DNA from 2 places in the Paenibacillus hubeiensis genome. Region 1 is predicted to be linked to the other one. Evidence: riboswitches for the same ligand, from Rfam matches in the RefSeq annotation. Region 1 holds a riboswitch; the other holds the start of a gene.
What was found. A riboswitch is a leader RNA that binds a small molecule or an ion and turns the genes downstream of it on or off. The one in region 1 is predicted to bind cyclic di-AMP.
Positions count from the first base shown of each region.

Region 2: linked by a shared signal. The riboswitch ahead of RSX24_RS06300 (hypothetical protein) and the one ahead of RSX24_RS02720 (C40 family peptidase) in region 1 are both predicted to bind cyclic di-AMP.

Region 1 covers NZ_JAVYAE020000001.1:601,003-605,782, reverse strand. The annotation lists gene RSX24_RS02745 (YkvI family membrane protein) at 1-420, opposite strand, end outside; gene RSX24_RS02740 (xanthine phosphoribosyltransferase) at 620-1,201, shown strand; gene RSX24_RS02735 (hypothetical protein) at 1,299-1,628, shown strand; gene RSX24_RS02730 (hypothetical protein) at 1,772-1,990, shown strand; gene RSX24_RS02725 (carboxymuconolactone decarboxylase family protein) at 2,122-2,451, shown strand; gene RSX24_RS02720 (C40 family peptidase) at 2,576-3,040, opposite strand; cyclic di-AMP (ydaO/yuaA leader) riboswitch at 3,047-3,178, opposite strand; tRNA gene RSX24_RS02715 (tRNA-Leu) at 3,509-3,593, shown strand; gene RSX24_RS02710 (alkaline phosphatase family protein) at 3,887-4,780, shown strand, end outside.
Region 2 covers NZ_JAVYAE020000001.1:1,303,055-1,307,834, reverse strand. The annotation lists tRNA gene RSX24_RS06310 (tRNA-Leu) at 1-42, shown strand, start outside; gene RSX24_RS06305 (glutathione peroxidase) at 244-723, opposite strand; cyclic di-AMP (ydaO/yuaA leader) riboswitch at 1,037-1,197, shown strand; gene RSX24_RS06300 (hypothetical protein) at 1,318-1,713, shown strand; gene RSX24_RS06295 (HAD family hydrolase) at 1,936-2,619, shown strand; gene RSX24_RS06290 (Nramp family divalent metal transporter) at 2,726-4,018, opposite strand; gene RSX24_RS06285 (organic hydroperoxide resistance protein) at 4,447-4,780, shown strand, end outside.

The DNA.
Region 1 (4,780 bases):
CAGAATCGCTTGTATGCCTCGTCCAAGCAAAAGGTATGTACCGACCAGCGTAATGAGTAGTCCGGTTTGGTAATGCATCCCCAGATGCTCCACGAATACCGAGCCTGCGCCAGCAAGCATCACGCTGTTGACGCCAATGAGGACCAGGAGGGTAACCCAGGTAATCCATTTGCCTGCCTGCTGCCCGAACAAATGCTTGTTGAGATCCTCATAGGAGCGGGATTCGGTATCGTGGGCAATCAGCATCATTTTGGTGCCCAGCCAGACAAACAGTATGGTGGATAAACCGATGGTGATGGTGGCCCATTTGCCATACTGGGTGAAAAACTGCAATATTTCCTGTCCTGTCGCGAAGCCGGCGCCGACAACCGTTCCGATGTATGTGAATGCGATCTGCAGTACCCGGAAAGCCTGTTTCATGCGTTTCCCCTCTCAGGCACCAAATTAGTTTGGACATGCGGGTGCCATGGTACAAGGTATGCTTGACCCGAAAAAGTCATGACAAGCGCGTAGAGTCGACAACTTTTTCCTTCGTCATGAAGACTGGGGCGATTTCGCTTGAACTATGGGCAGGATGTATGATACTTTTACCTCATAGGATAGGCTGGGAGGTCAAAACATGGAAGTATTGAAACAACGGATTTTGGAAGAAGGCGTGGTTATTTCGGACCAGGTTCTGAAGCTGGACGCCCTGCTCAACCATCAGATCGATACGGAATTGACGATGGAAATGGGACGCGAATTTGCAGCACGTTTCCGCGAAAGCGGGGTAACCCGGATCATTACGGTTGAATCGTCGGGCATTCCGGTCGCTTTTGCCACAGCGCACGAACTTGGCGTGCCGCTCGTATTCGCAAGGCGCAAAAAAACGCTTTTGGCTGACCCAGACGCCTACTGTGAGCGCGTACCTTCCTTTACCAAAGGAATCGTAACCGATATAATGGTATCCCGCGAGTTCATCCGGGAAAATGATCGAATCCTGTTCATTGACGACATCATTGCCAATGGGGATGCCGCGCGCGGCATCATCAAAATTATAGAGCGTTCGGGGGCTGAGCTGGTCGGATTCGGAGTCGTGGTGGAAAAATGCTTTCAGGCCGGCGCACGCACCATTCGCGAGTTGGGCGTTCCGGTGGAAGCGTTGGTTCGGATCCGTTCCCTGGAGAACGGTACCGTGCAGTTTGACGATTCGGAATGTTGACCATTCGAAGGAAAGACTCATTTTTTCTTAACTATACCTTTGCATGACCGTGCATTTGTTTTATAATGGGGTTATGTTAGGGAGAGGAGGCAACACCATGGGAAACCAACCGGCAACAGAACAGTTTTTTATGGATAAGCTGGCTGAATCAAAAGTTCATTTTGAACGTGCCCTGGATTGTAAACATACGGAATTTGATGACCTTTATCCCTATATGATTGAACATCCGCAGTTTTTCTGGTACAAACGCTACGTTGCCTGGTCAGAGCTGCTGACGATCGTGGGCTTGTGCGAAGAGTTGTCCTTCTCTTGGAAAGAACAATTTACGCCGCATCAAGTGGAGTACCTGGAATCACGCGTGATGTCCGCCAAGGTGCTTGATTTCTGGTTTGAGAAGAACGACAGCAAAGAGCACGCTCAGCGATAATTTTCAGTAGGGAACCACTTAGGAATGACACGGCAGCAGTCACGCGAGACCTAAATGAATTTCATTTAGGTCTCTTTTTGTAGCACGTTGCCGTTTAGCACAGATACAGACCATCATTTTATAGAAAGTCGAGGCCATGAATCATGATTAGCGATGAAGAATTGAATGCGCTCCGCTTGTCGGGAGAAAAAGTGAGGGTGGTGCGCGACGAGTTGGAATCCAACGACGTGAAAGGCATTGTCGTTGCGTGGGACGATGAGCAGGTTCTCATTCGCCGTCAAAATCGGCGAGTGGTCAAGCTGGATCGCCGTTACAGCTTCCAACGTTTCAGCGAACCCCGTCGAAGCCCGCTGAAGGAGTAGCGGTCTGCCATCAGGATTATTCCTGAGGTTAACTGGATTTACCATGGACGTTTGGGCATAGTTGTCTGCTCCGGGAGACAGGATAAGGTCGGTGAGTGACTGGAACCTATCTGTGAGGGGATGATTGCAACATGACACTGATGAACGATAAAGTCCATGCGTACAAGGATCAGATTGGCGAATTGGAAGGTTTGCTTCCCGGCGTGGTCAAGTCCTATCACGAATTTACGGGCGAGTGTTTTCAGCCAGGCGCCATCGACGCCAAAACGAAACAATTAATCGCGCTGGGCATCGGATTGTTTGCGAATAATGAAGTGTGCACGCTCTACCACGTGCAGGAGGCCCGTGCCAAGGGAGCTTCCGATCAGGAAATACTGGAGGCCGTTGCCGTCGCCGGAGCCGTTGGAGGCGGACACGCCCTGTCTCAGGGGGCTCTTAGGGTTCAGAAGGCGCTGCATTAATCCGATAAGCCCATATTTGCACCAAAAAGACCAGACAAGGCTCGAGCCCTGTCTGGTTTTTTTGGCATTCTTGGTTAGAGTACAATGTTTCTCAAGTGATCTGGATGAACAAGTGCGGTATCGTTTAAATTTTTCCAAGCATTTTGTTATACATGAATTCGCCGGTTACACGGCGTGCAGTGACGTAGCGGTCGCTGAAATAAGGATTGGACAATTTGGTGATGCTGACGCCTTTGCTGCTTGAAGCATGGGCGAAGTTGCCTCCACCGATATACACGCCTGTATGAGAGATGCCTTTTCCAGTGGTATTGAAAAATACAAGGTCGCCTGTGCGAAGGTTGGCTTTGGAAACAGCGGTGCCAGCCTTGGCTTGTGCCTGCGAGGTACGCGGCAGCTCGATGCTGTATTTGTTAAACAGGTATCTCATAAATCCGGAACAATCGAAGCCGGCCATTGTTGTGCCGCCCCACTTGTACGGAATGCCAGTCATGCTGTTGACTACGGTATTGATGCTGCTTGCTTCGGTTGCTGTTGCACCGGAAGTAAATAAAACGGCTGCGCCGAATAAGGACAGGATAAGCTTTTTCAAAATGTTATGTTCTCCCTTCGATGCCTACGGAGTTAGCTAAGGGTTCGGTAGAAGGTTCCCTATATTTCCTATGTATCGGAATAATTCACCCGGTATGGTTCCCCCGTTTTCACTAATGAAACTCGGCACATGAATAATGAATATTTTGTAACCATTTGAAATGATATTGCATAAATACGAAATTGTCAAATCGTTCTGAAACGGTTATCTGCACCGCCATGTTAACGGAATTCTCATTTTTTATGCTCAAATTGCGAAAAAGCTGTCGTTTTTCGGTTACAAAAAAGTAACCACCGTTTCAACAGCTAATGGAATGGACAAATAAATAGTTTGTCGCCTGACTACAGCATCCATTTCCTTTCGCGTCATTTTGCTGTTCATCATGGCTGTTAATGTGTTGACAGAGTTTCGGTTTCTATGATATATTCTTCCTTGTCGCCGTGATATTTCCGGAGATATACCACATATGCGGTCGTGGCGGAATTGGCAGACGCGCACGGTTCAGGTCCGTGTGGGCTAACCCCCCGTGGAGGTTCGAGTCCTCTCGACCGCATCAATATAACCATAAGAAAGCTCTTGAATTTCCTTATTTGGAGATTCAGGAGCTTTTTTCATCTATAGGAACGCCTGTGTAACGCGGTCACGCTGTACCGGCTTGCCATTGGCCATCATTTCGTCCAGTGCGGCGGGAGAGATTTGCCGCGAGACGCTGTATTTGTGCTGAATCCAGCCATACTTTTCACGGAACGGATGTAATTGTCATCTTGGTTATGTTCATAATGGAAAAAATAACCTCGGATACCCCCTAGATTTCAAGACACAATGTACATAAAGGGGTGAACCGTTATGAAGAAAAAAGGGATTCGAATGTGGCCTGTGATCCTTATATCGATCATGCTGATCGGATGCCAGAACTCGAAACCCAAAGAACAGGATTTGATGCGAATAAATTCCGCCAGTGGAGAAAATGCGAAGAAAGTCATTTTCCTGATGGTAGACTCTTTGATGGTTCAGGCGATTGACCAAGGAATCGGCAAGCAGGAGCTTCCGACATTAAAATTTCTGATCGAACACGGACAATATTATAAAAACCTGGTCAGTTCCTTTCCCACGATGTCCGTCACGATCGACAGCTCATTGCTTACCGGTGCGTATCCGGACATTCACCGTGTGCCAGGTCTGACGTGGTACTCTGCGGAAACCAAGAGAATGATCAACTATGGAACCGGACCGATGGAAGTGCTCAGGCTCGGAGTGAATCGGGTACTTGCTGATGCGCTGATCCATTTGAACGGGAGTCATTTGAGCAAGGATTTGCCTACGATCTATGAGGACTTAGCCCGGCAAGGGTTTAAGTCTGGTTCGATCAACGGCCTGATTTACAGGGGGGCGTCCGATCATAAGTTGTCGATACCCGATTGGATTCAAGGTCCTGCTTCTTTACCGAAAGAGATTCATGTGAAAGGGCCGGACCTGTTGTCCCTGGGTTCGTTGTCTAATCCGTTTCAGGGGATAAAAAACTTGCCGGACGGTGTAACGAATCGGTTGGGCATCCATAATGACTTCGCTATTGAAGCCGTAAAATATTTGATTCACTCCAATACATTGCCGGATTTTTTGTTTGTTTATTTGCCGGACTTGGACCGGGAGTTGCATAAAAAAGGTCCCACTGGACTTCGTGGAGTCAAAAAGTTGGATCAGCAGCTTCAATCTGTATTGGAAACATTCGGTTCTCCGGAG
Region 2 (4,780 bases), 700 kb from region 1:
AGTGGGCGTACGCCCGTGGAGGTTCGAGTCCTCTCGACCGCATTATAATGAAGTAGAACAAAAGAAGCATTCCGATCATCGGAATGCTTCTTTTTTTTGTTTTCTGCAAAAAGGCATAAAAAAGCCGTGCTGCATCACCGATTTTTCGAAAAGCCTTTCCGGGCTGCAACACGGTTCTTCAAGGGGATGACCTTATGAAAAATGAATGCATCGTGACATCAATCCATCTCTGTTGAAATGTTGTTATTGATGCAGCAGCTCCGCAATATCGGCTTCAATCTGATCAGGCGTCGTTTGGGGAGCATAACGTTTGAGCACGCGGCCGTCCCGGTCGACCAGAAATTTAGTGAAATTCCATTTGATGGCCTTCGATCCTAGCAGGCCTGGCGCTTCTTTGGTCAAATGCTGAAAAAGAGGGTGGGCGCTGCTGCCGTTCACGTCGATCTTCTCGAACATCGGGAAGCTGACGCCATAGTTCATCTGGCAAAATTCGGCGATGTCGTCGGAAGAGCCCTTTTCCTGAGCAAACTGGTTGCTTGGAAACCCCAATACTTCGAAATCGCTGTTCTGGAACTTGTCATACAGCTTTTGCAAGCCTTCGTATTGCGGGGTTAGGCCGCATTTGCTCGCAGTGTTGACGATCAGCAGGACCTTGTTGCGGTATTGGGACATTTCGACTTCCTGGCCACGAAGCGTGTTCACTTTGTAATCGTAGATGGACATAATATTCGCCTCCAAATGAGTAGTATCGATGCGGTGATCTTTTTATATCTCTATTATATTTGATGCAATTAATTAATGCAAAATTATAATTGGAATCATTTGGGATGCCAGTGTCTTGTTTCTTCCTTTCCGTTATCATGTGGAATTTCTACCAGAGCGAGAATTAGATAGTTTAAACGAGAAAGGTGGAGATTAGTATATATGTAAGCGATCTCATTAAAGCAAAGTGCCATAAATCCGCCTTTTCGGAGAGCTGCACCGACTTTACACCGACTTGTCAGGGGTGTATGATTCATATCGATAACATGAACGATGTTTTTAATCGCTGAGTTTCCGTTCCGGTCGGAATGGAAAACGGGGGAACCAATCGGATGCGATGCATCTATGGGGTGAATTTTCCGGCTATGCCGGAAATAGGGCGACTCTCGCGCCCGAATCCGTCAGCTAACCTCGTAAGCGTTAAAGGGAGAGGCAACAAGCCGTACGTTATTCGTGGCGAATGTTATTTGTCATGGATTGAAGAAGCGTTCGGGCGGCCTTGGTCCCCCACGCTTCTTTTTTGTTGTCTTTTCACGTCAGAGGGAGGAACGAATAATGGATAACGAGATGGTTTTGGTCACGGCCCCGAATGAAGCAGGGCGCAAATTTGTGAAGCTGTTGATGTACAAAAAGGTACCTTTTGCCGTGCTGACAAACAGTGCGGGCGAAGAACGCAAATTGCGGCGGATCGGCGTAGAGAACGTCATTCGCATGAATACGGCATCGGCGCAAAAGTGGTTTCTGCCGCAGGGAAATGTGGGCAATGTTTTTATTTTTGAGAACAGCCTTAATCTCACCTGCCGCTATCTGCAAATCTGCAGATCGTGGACATCCAAGACGTTGTGCGTCATTACGGAACAGAGCCATCCCAAAGGCATTTATCGCGGTATGGGTGCCGATCGGATCGTGTATTCGATGAATGGAGAGGTCGGATTTCTGCTCAACGGATAAGGGCGGGCTGTTGGTGATTGATCCGATGTTGGGCGGCTGTTATAATTAGCTTAATTATATGTGTGAAAAACCAAGAAGACTCTTTCTGGATACGGGTCTTCTTTTTTTAATGTTGGAAGACGGGCCTGAAAACAGCGACCTTTTGAATGGTAAAAGATTCGCGGGATGAGGCTCGCGTTGATGATTGGGAGGATGCGTTCAAGGTGAGCAAGGAGGAGTAACGTGCCGGATATTGGTGGTATCAAATGGTTGTTTTTTGATGTTGGGGATACGTTGGTGGATGAGTGGGAGCCGGTGGACGACATCATCGGCCAGTTTGTGCGGGAAGCCCGAATGCTCGGGTATCATGTGAACATCGAAAAGGTGCGCGAGATCTTTGTCGAATGTTACAGCAAGTACGAGCAGTGGCCGATGCGGGTAGCTATTCGTACCTTGATCGATCATGAGGAGCACCGGGCACGGATTCAGGAAAAACTGAAGTTCCGGAAGGAGCTGGAGCATCCTTTTGCTGCTGCGGAGCGTGTGCTGCATGCGTTATCCGGCCGTTATCGGATCGGCATCATTGCCAATCAAAGCCTGGGCACGGAAGAGCGGCTTGAAAGGTATGGCTTGCGCAAATACGTGGACGTCCTGGCATGCTCGGCAGAAGAGGGCGTATCCAAACCGGATCCCGGATTATACGCGGTAGCGTTGAAGCAGGCGGAATGCGAGCCTGATGAGGCTGTTATGATTGGGGACCGAATCGATAACGACATCGTTCCGGCAAGCAAACTGGGCATGCGCACTGTACGCATATTGCAAGGTTACGGAAGGTTTCAGCCTGAACGCTCGGCGGACGAGCAGCCGGACTGGACGGTTGAATCGCTGGAGCAGCTGCTGCCGCTGTTTTTGCCTGGCGAGGATTAGGTTTCATTAATAGTTACATTATAATGCTGTGTTCATCCTCCGTTTCATCGAAGAAAAGGCTGATCGTGCAGGCACTCCGGTGCTTGCGACGATCAGCCTTATTTTTTTAGAGGAGTGCGAAAGTCTGGATAATGAGGTACACGTTCAGGACGACGATGATACCAGCAATAAACCAGGATGCTATTTTCAGCCATGATTTGTTGGCAAACTCGCCCATGCTTTTTTTATCGCTCGTAAACATGACCAGCGGGATGACGGCAAACGGCAGCTGCAAAGACAAAATGACCTGGCTCAGAATGAGCAGTTCCTCGGTACCGTGTTCGCCGGCAATGGCGGTAACGATGACGGCCGGGATGATGGCAATAAGCCGTGTAACCAGCCTGCGCAGCCAGGCGGGAATCCGGATGTTCAGGAAACCTTCCATGACGATCTGTCCGGACAGGGTTCCTGTCAGCGTGGAATTCTGGCCGGAAGCAAGCAGGGCAACGCCGAACAGAACGCTTGCGATCGTTGTGCCCAGCAGCGGCGTCAGCAGGTGATAGGCATCGGCGATTTCGGCGACCTGCGTCATGCCTGCACTGTGGAAAACGGCCGCCGACACGATCAAAATGGCGGCATTGATGAACAGGGCCAGCGTCAAAGCGATCGTGGAATCCATGGTGGAGTAACGGATTGCTTCTCTTTTGCCACGGGATGTCTGCTCGATCTGGCGGGTCTGTACGATGGACGAATGCAGATACAGGTTATGGGGCATAACGGTAGCCCCGATGATGCCGATCGCGATGTATAACATGGCTGGGTTTTGCAAAATTTCCGCGCTGGGTACAAAGCCGTGCAGCACTCCGCCCATGTCCGGTTTGGCGAGAAACAGATCGATGCCGAAACAGAGGGCAATGGTGGCCATCAGCACGATGACGAGCGTTTCAAGGGCCCGAAAACCTTTGTTTTGCAAAAGCAGGACCAGCAGCACGTCCACTGCGGTAATGATGACGCCATACAGCATCGGAATGTTAAACAACAGTTTCAGGGCGATGGCCGACCCGATCACTTCGGCGAGATCGGTTGCAGCGATCGCGAGTTCGCATAACAACCACAGCATGATGACTACAGGCATGCTGAACCGTTCGCGGCAAGCCTGGGCAAGGTCGCGTCCGGTAACGATGCCGAGTTTGCCTGCGAGTGCTTGCAGCACAACCGCCATCAGATTCGAAATGAGGATTACCGACAGGAGCGTATACCCGAATTGCGAGCCTCCCGATATGTCGGTCGCCCAGTTGCCGGGGTCCATATATCCGACGGCAACCATGTAACCCGGGCCGACGAAGGCGAGGAATTTTTTCCACCAGGCCGCGTTTTTGGGCACTCTCATGGAACTATGGGCTTCCCCGAGGGAAGGCATCGCGCCTGCTGCTGCAAGCTGTTCGGCTGAAGAGGTGTGGAATGGATTTCTTTTGCTCATGGAATCATCACCTGACTTTTAATGGATTTAATAACGATTATCTATAGTTTCGATGAAATGAAGGTTTGGAATGACGAGAAGCTTATGTCCGAAAAGATATGTCGTTGTTTACATTGTACACCTTCAAATATTTTTGTCTAGTGCAACTTTTGTGTAAAAGGACAATTTTTCTGGGGTGGCGCCAAACAAAAAAGAATGGATAGGAATAGTTGGCGGCTTGCAAAGAAGGCGGGCGGTGTTTCAGACGATAGGTTAACCCATTCGATGCTGTCAGAACCGGAATAGCGATGAATAACGTTTCAAAACGACTCAGCGGTTTAATTGGAACATAAGCGATAATACTAACCATATTAAAGGAGAGATCATCGATGCAGGCTTTATATACGGCAACGGCAACAGTTAAAGGCGGACGCACGGGTTCGGTAGCTTCTTCGGACGGAGTGCTCAAACATGAGCTCGCCATGCCTAAGGAATTGGGCGGATCAGGCGGTGAAGGTACGAATCCGGAGCAGTTGTTTGCAGCAGGTTACGGAGCCTGTTACGAGAGTGCGCTGGCCAATGTGGCCCGTAAGGCAGGAGTGAAGCTTGGGGACGTCGTCGTCACCAGCAACGTTTCGATCGGCAAAGACCCGGAAGACGACGGTTTCAAGCTGGCGGTCCGCCTCGACGTCAATATGGAAGGAATCGAACGCAGCCAAGCGG